DNA from 2 places in the Streptomyces sp. NPDC127129 genome. Region 1 is predicted to be linked to the other one. Evidence: riboswitches for the same ligand, from Rfam matches in the RefSeq annotation. Region 1 holds a riboswitch; the other holds the start of a gene.
The links. Region 1 has a riboswitch for cobalamin ahead of cobN (cobaltochelatase subunit CobN). Riboswitches for the same ligand answer to the same signal wherever they lie in the genome.

Region 1 (3,737 bases):
AGAGTTCGAGCGCGGCGGCGCTGCGGGTCGTGCCGAGCTCGGCGGCGAGCGCGGGCACGGACGGGTCGGAGAGCGTGCAGACCACGTCGTTGTCGGCGGGCAGCCGCTTACGGGTGACGCCGCTGGCGACCATCTGCGCGTCGCAGAGGATGGGCGCGCCGGCGCGCAGGGCGGCGCGGGCGCGGGAGACGACCTCGGGCGAGTACGCGAGGTCGCGGACGAGGTCGACCATGCCGCAGGCGTGGATCATGCGCACCGCGACCTGGCTGACGTCGGCGGGCAGACCCGCCAGATCCGCTTCGGCGCGGATCGTGGCAAAGGACTGGCGGTAGATCTCCGCGCCGTCCTTCTCGTAGTCGAACATCCTGTTGCTCTCGCTCATCTCGTTGGGGTGCGGGCCGCCGCGACGGCGTGGGGAAGGTCTGTACGGGGGGTGGGGCGGCCGTCCACGAGGTAGCGGCCGTCGGCGGTGGCGACGACGTCGACCCAGGTGCGGCCCTGCGGGTGGCCGCACCGCCGCTCGCACCCGGAGAAGTGGACGGGGAGACCGCCGTCGCCCGGGGTGGCGTCGGCGCGCACGTCCGCGAGGGACTTGGCGCAGCCGGGCCGCCCGGTGCAGGCGCTCACGCCGGCCCAGGGGTCGGCGGGCCGGGTGATGAGCCCGGCCGCGTCGAGCTCCGGCAGCCGCCCGTCGGAGGCCCCGACGACGACGGCCCCGCGCCACGGCGTGAGCCGCACCTCGTCGGCGGGCAGCAGCGCCCTCAGCTGGGCGGCGGTCAGCCGCCCGAGGGGCGCGAGTACGTGCAGCGCGCGACCACCGAGCGCTCCGGGCACGGGCGGCCCGGCGTGCGGCACCGGCGGCGCGGGCACGACGGCGCGCGCTCCGACCCCGGCCCGCGCGAACGCGGCGGCGAGATCGAGGGGGGCGGCGGAGGACCCGCCGGCGGCGTCCACGGGGCGGTCCGCAGCCGGCCGGCCGGCGGCGCGGGCGTCCGGCCCGGGACGGCCGACCGGGCCGTGGGTCGTCGTGCTGCCGGCCGTCGTGCTGTGGACCGTCGTGCCGTGGACCGTCGTGCTGTCGGCCGTCGTGCTGCCGGCCGTCGTGCCGTGGACCGTCGTGCTGTCGGTCGTCGGGCCGTTGGTCGTTCGGCCGGCGTCCGGATCAGTACGGGCGCCGGTGTGCCCTCCCGCGGCGCCCGGGAGTTCCCGTACGCGCCAGGCGCCGTTCCCGGCGGCCTGCGCGGCCCGGAGGAAGGCGTCGGCCGCGGCGAGCGCGGCGCGCGGCGCGTCGGCGCCCGCGACGCGGAACGCCTGCCCGCCGACATGCACGAGCGCGTCGCCCCCGCCCGCCGAGGGCCCCGCTTCTGCGATCAAGGTCACATCTCCGCCGAGGCCCGCCACGTCACCGCGGCCGTCGTCCAGGGCGAAGAGGAAGCGGCCCGAGAGGGCCGCCGTCCAGGCTTCCGCGCACAGCAGCGCGTCCAGCTCCCGGGCCCACAACTGCACGTCCGCGTAGCCGAGTCCGTCCAGTCCGGCCGTCGGGGAGGCGACGATGTTGCGGACGCGTTCGTGGGTGGTCGAGGGCAGAAGGCCCGCCTCGGCCAGGCGGTCCGCCAGTTCCGCGCCGCAGCCCTCGCCGAGGCCCCGCAGCTCCACGTTCCCCCGGGACGTCACCGTCACCCGGCCGTCGCCGAGCGCATCCGCCGCGTCCGCCAGTACCTCGACCTGACGAGACGTCAACAGTCCTGCGGGCAGGCGCAGTCGGGCCAGGCGGCCGTCGTCGGCGGGGTGCAGTCGGAGCGCCCCGGGGCAGGCGTCGCCACGGTCCCGTATGAGAGGTTCGCCCTGGTTGGGCGCAGGGGGCGTGGTGGGCGGCATGGCGGCGAGCATACCGACGTGAATCCGGGTGACCACCCGGGCCGCCGAGCGCACGATCTACTATGCAGAACGGCATGGGGTCCCAGGACCCCGGGGAGGAAGCCCGGTGAGAATCCGGCGCGGTCCCGCCACTGTGAGCCGGGCCCCGGAAGGGGCCGGGTGAGTCAGGAACTCCTGCCGTCCATACGACCACCCGGGGCGCGGACAACCCCGAGGAAGGCCTGCGCACGCATGCGAATTCTGTTGCTGTCGCACTCCGACACCGACCTGCTCAGCGCCCGCGCGGCCGGCGGCCCCGTCGCGTACCGGTTCGCCAACCCCTCCCGTCTCGCCCTGGACGACCTGCCCGGGCTGCTGGACGGCGCCGACCTCGTTCTCGTACGCCTTCTCGGCGGTCTGCGTGCCTGGGAGGACGGCCTGGACGCCCTGCGGGCGACGGAGAAGCCGCTGGTCGTGCTCTCCGGGGAACAGGCCCCCGACGCCCAGCTGATGGAGGCCTCCACCGTCCCCGTCGGCGTCGCCACCGAGGCCCACGCCTACCTCGCGCACGGCGGCCCCGCCAACCTGGAGCAGCTGGCCCGGTTCCTCTCCGACACCGTGCTGCTCACCGGTCACGGCTTCGACGCCCCGGCCGCCGCGCCCACCTGGGGCCCGCTGGAGCGGGAATCGCGCGCCACCGACGGCCCGACCGTCGCCGTGCTCTACTACCGCGCCCACCACATGAGCGGGAACACCGCCTTCGTCGACGCGCTCTGCGCGGCGATCGAGGACGCGGGCGCCCGTGCGCTGCCGCTGTACGTCGCCTCCCTGCGCGCCCCCGAGCCGGAGCTGCTCGACACCCTGCGTACGGCCGACGCGATCGTCACCACCGTCCTCGCGGCCGGCGGCACCAAGCCCGCCGAGGCGCAGGCGGGCGGGGACGAGGACGCCTGGGACGCGGGCGCGCTCGCCGCCCTCGACGTGCCGATCCTGCAGGCGCTCTGCCTCACCGGCTCGCGCGCGGCCTGGGAGGAGAACGACGAGGGCCTCTCCCCGCTGGACGCCGCGAGCCAGGTCGCCGTGCCCGAGTTCGACGGCCGGCTCATCACCGTCCCGTTCTCCTTCAAGGAGATCGACGAGGACGGACTTCCGGCGTACGTCGCCGACACCGAGCGCGCCGCGCGCGTCGCCGGGATCGCGGTACGCCACGCCCGCCTGCGGCACATCCCGAACGCCGGGAAGAGGCTCGCCCTGGTCCTCTCCGCGTACCCGACCAAGCACTCCCGGATCGGCAACGCGGTCGGTCTCGACACCCCCGCCTCCGCCGTCGCGCTCCTGCGGCGCCTGCGCGAGGAGGGGTACGACTTCGGCCCGGTCGAGGAGATCCCGGGGCTGGTCTCCGGGGACGGCGACGAGCTGATCTACGCCCTGATCGAGGCGGGCGGCCACGACCAGGACTGGCTGACCGAGGAGCAGCTGGCCAAGAACCCCGTCCGCATCCCGGCCGCCGACTACAAGCGCTGGTACGCGCAGCTGCCGGCCGAGCTGCGCGAGGCCGTCGAGGAGCACTGGGGTCCGGCGCCCGGCGAGATGTTCCTCGACCGGTCCCGGAATCCCGAGGGCGACATCGTCCTCGCCGCCCTGCGGCGCGGGAACCTGCTGGTCCTCATCCAGCCGCCGCGCGGCTTCGGCGAGAACCCGATCGCGATCTACCACGACCCCGATCTCCCGCCGTCCCACCACTACCTGGCCGCCTACCGCTGGATCGCGGCGCGCGCCGAGGACGGCGGCTTCGGCGCCGACGCGATGGTCCACCTCGGCAAGCACGGCAACCTGGAGTGGCTGCCCGGCAAGAACGCGGGCCTGTCCGCCGCCTGCGG
Region 2 (3,737 bases), on a different contig from region 1:
CCGGCGAGCAGGCCGGCCGTCGACGCCAGGAAGCGGCCCGAGACCGCGGCCTCGGGCACCAGGACCCGCAGCGTCCCGTCGTACCCCCGGCCGGCCAGGCCCGTCTGCAGGCGCTGTGCCCGGTCGAAGGCGCGGACGAAGGCCGTGGCGCCGAGCCCGGCGAGGGAACGCCAGGCCGCCGCCCGCGTGGTCAGCCCGAGGCGGGCCGCCTGCGCCTGCCGGATCTTGGATATCGCATCCAGAAGAAGAAAGCTGATCCGGTACATCACCAGCGCCACGTCCACCACGGGCGCCGGCACCCCGGCCCGCACCAGCCGGGGCAGGACGTCCGAGACGGGCGTCGTGAAGGCGAACAGCAGCACGCCCAGCGACGCCGACGAGGTCCGCAGCAGCAACTCGCCCGCGTGCACGGGCCCGTCGTGCGCGAGCGCCACCAGGCCCCGGTCCCCGCCCACCTCGAAGAGCAGCGGGACCGCGCCCGTCACACAGAAGCCCAGCGGGATGCGGAAGGCGCGCCACAGCTGACGCCCCGGCACCCCGGCCGGTCCGAGAAGGACCGCCAGGGTGGCCGCCGCGACCAGTACGGCACCCGGCCACGGCGGCAGGCACACCGCGCAGAGCGTCAGGCCGAAGCCGAGCGCCGCTTTCTCGCACGGGTGACGGCGGCGCCAGCGACTGCTGTGCGCCGCTGCGTCGATCGGCAGCACCGGCGGCTACTCGTCGCCGGACGTGGCCGCGGAGCCGGCCGTGGACGTGGCCGCGGAGGCGGGGGCCGGCGCGGGCGCCGGCACGGACCGCGACGACGTGGCGGCCGCGCGGGCCTCGCCCTGCCTGCGGCCCCTGTGCAGGCCGAAGTAGTAGGCGAGCACCCCGGCACCGAGGGCCGCCTGAAGGGAGAAGAGCGCCGACTCGATCTCACCGGACGGAGGCTCGTAGAGCGGGGAGAACCACGGCTCGTAGTCGGGATCGATCTCCGTGATCGCCGTCTCCGCCTCGGCGTCGGCGCCGGTGAACGGCTCCTCCTTGTGGTCGCCGAGCCCCAGGAGCAGCGGGAGGACGGCCAGTGCCCCGACGACGAGCAGCAACAGTGTGTTGATCTTCGCGTTCCGGCTCATCAGGCGCTCGCCTCCGCGTTCTCGTTCTTCTTCCGGGACGGGAGCAGAACCCCGAGGCGGGTCAGGTCCGCCTTGCTGGACTGTGTGAGCAGCCGCATGACGAGCACCGTCAGCAGGCCCTCGCTCACGGCGAGCGGCAGCTGCGTGACGGCGAAGATGGAGCCGAACTTGGCCAGCGCGCCGAGCACGCCGCTGCCCGGGTCCGGGAACGCCAGCGCGAGCTGGACGCTGGTCACGCAGTACGTCGACAGGTCGGCGACGAACGCCCCGAAGAACACGCTCACCATGAGCGGGACGTCGAAGCGGCGCAGCAGCCAGTACGTACCGAAACCGGCCCACGGCCCGACGATCGCCATCGAGAAGACGTTGGCGCCGAGCGTGGTGAGCCCGCCGTGGGCGAGCAGCAGCGCCTGGAACAGCAGGGTGATCGTGCCCAGGACCGCCATCACCGGCGGCCGGAACAGGATCGCGCCGAGACCCGTACCGGTCGGGTGCGAGCAACTGCCCGTCACCGAAGGGATCTTGAGCGCGGACAGAACGAAGGTGAACGCACCGGACGCACCGAGCAACAGGGTGGACTCGGGATTGGCCTTGACCTCACGGGTCAGCGCGCGGACACCGTGGACGACGAAGGGGGCGGACGCGACGCCCCAGGCGGCCGCGTGCACAGGGGGCAGATACCCCTCGGCTATATGCATGGTTGGGAGACCCTCTCCAGCACCTCGTGGATGGACAACGCACCCTGGCCGGTCTCCTGGCTGACGGGTCATGCCGCCGCGGCTCCGCCTTCCCACACCCCCGCGGTCTCCCGCGGCGGTCCAGTGGCTTCCCCGGAGGGATGGAGCCGGACTTCCCGATCACAGTGGCGAGGGCCGCACCGGTACCGCACCGGTTTCCCGTACACCAAGGCGCTGTGACATTAGTGGGTTGACCAGCTACATCACAACACGGGAGGCGCCGCGGACGGTGTGTGACGGATCTCCCGCACGCCCCACGCACCCCTGTCGCCCCCGCGCACGCCTCCCGCGCCCCCGTCTCACTCCTTCCGGTACGTGTACGCCTCAGAGGCCGCCGCCACCACCGCGTCCAGGTCCCCTCCGGCGCTCGCCGTGACGAGCGCGGCGACGGCACCCTCGACGAAGGGGGCGTCCACGAGCCGTGAGCCCTCGGGCAGCTCGTCTTCCTCGGCGAGCAGCGCCTTGACGGTCAGGACGGCGCTGCCGAGGTCGACGAGGAGGGCCACTCCGGCGCCCCCGTCGACCGCCTTCGCCGCCTCGGCGATCCGCTCGGAACTCGTGCCGAGACCCCCGTCCGGAGTGCCTCCGGCGGCGGCGACGGGAGCGGTCGCACCGCCGCCCGCGAGCCCCTGGGCCAGGGCGGCGACGGAGTCGGCCACGGCCGCGCTGTGCGAGACGAGCACGATGCCCACCGTGCCCTGCCGGCCGGTCATGCGGCGGCCACCTCCGCGAGGGCGGCGATCAGCAGGGCCGACGAGGTGGCCCCGGGATCCTGATGCCCGATGGAGCGTTCGCCCAGATAGCTCGCCCTGCCCTTGCGCGCCTGGAGTGGTACGGTCGCGAGCGCGCCGCGCCCGGCCGCGTCCCGGGCCGCGGCGAAGGAGCCGCCGAGCGCCTCGGCCGCGGGAGTGAGCGCGTCCAGCATGGTCTTGTCCCCGACCTGGGCACCGCCGAGCTGCGCGACGGCGGCGACACCGGCGGCCAGGGCCGTGGCCAGCTCCTCCCGCGTCACCGAAGCGCCCTCCCCGAGCGCCTTGCCGGTCCGTCGCAGCAGCGTCCCGTACAGCGGACCCGACGCACCCCCGACCGTGGAGATCAACTGCCGCCCCGCGGCTACGAGTACGGCCCCCGGAGTCTCGGGCGGATCCTTCTCCAGGGCGTCCGTCACGGCGGCGAACCCCCGCTTCAGATTGGCGCCGTGGTCCGCGTCGCCGATCGCCGAGTCGAGCTCGGTGAGATGCTCCGCCTCACGGTCGACGACCGCCGCGGCCCTGGTCAGCCAGCGACGGAAGAACGCGGCGTCGAACTCGTCCACCTCGGTCATCCCCGCTCACCGGCCCCAGCGCAGCGCCGGCGTCTGCACGGGCGCGTCCCAGAACCGGAGCAGCTCCTCGTCGGCCTGGCAGAGCGTCACCGAGCAGCCGGCCATGTCGAGCGAGGTCACGTAGTTGCCGACCAGCGTGCGGGCGACGGGCACCCCGCGCTCGGCCAGCACGCGCTGCACCTCGGCGTTGAATCCGTACAGTTCGAGCAGCGGCGTGGCGCCCATCCCGTTCACGAGGGCCAGGACGGGACCGGACGGCCGCAGATCCTCGAGCACGGCGTCGACGGCGACGTCCGCGATCTCGCCCGAGGTCATCATGGGCCGTCGCTCCCGTCCCGGTTCCCCATGGATGCCGATACCCAACTCAAGCTCACCTGCGGGTAGTTCGAAGGTGGGGCTGCCCTTGGCGGGCGTGGTGCAGGCGCTCAGCGCCACGCCGAAACTCCGCGACCGCTCGTTCACCCGGCGCGCGACCGCCTCCACCCGCTCCAGCGGCGCACCCTCCTCGGCGGCGGCCCCGGCGATCTTCTCCACGAAGAGGGTCGCCCCCGTCCCGCGCCG

Region 2: another riboswitch for cobalamin. It lies ahead of ACFVGW_RS29415 (energy-coupling factor ABC transporter permease); the one in region 1 lies ahead of cobN (cobaltochelatase subunit CobN).

What each region holds. Positions count from the first base shown of each region.
Region 1 covers NZ_JBHXTV010000006.1:283,421-287,157, forward strand. The annotation lists gene ACFVGW_RS14315 (precorrin-8X methylmutase) at 1-364, opposite strand, end outside; gene ACFVGW_RS14320 (cobalamin biosynthesis protein CobG) at 379-1,890, opposite strand; cobalamin riboswitch at 1,934-2,073, shown strand; gene cobN (cobaltochelatase subunit CobN) at 2,110-3,737, shown strand, end outside.
Region 2 covers NZ_JBHXTV010000017.1:172,787-176,523, forward strand. The annotation lists gene cbiQ (cobalt ECF transporter T component CbiQ) at 1-707, opposite strand, end outside; gene ACFVGW_RS29410 (energy-coupling factor ABC transporter substrate-binding protein) at 714-1,115, opposite strand; gene ACFVGW_RS29415 (energy-coupling factor ABC transporter permease) at 1,115-1,813, opposite strand; cobalamin riboswitch at 1,842-2,066, opposite strand; gene ACFVGW_RS29420 (PTS-dependent dihydroxyacetone kinase phosphotransferase subunit DhaM) at 2,152-2,565, opposite strand; gene dhaL (dihydroxyacetone kinase subunit DhaL) at 2,562-3,176, opposite strand; gene dhaK (dihydroxyacetone kinase subunit DhaK) at 3,183-3,737, opposite strand, start outside.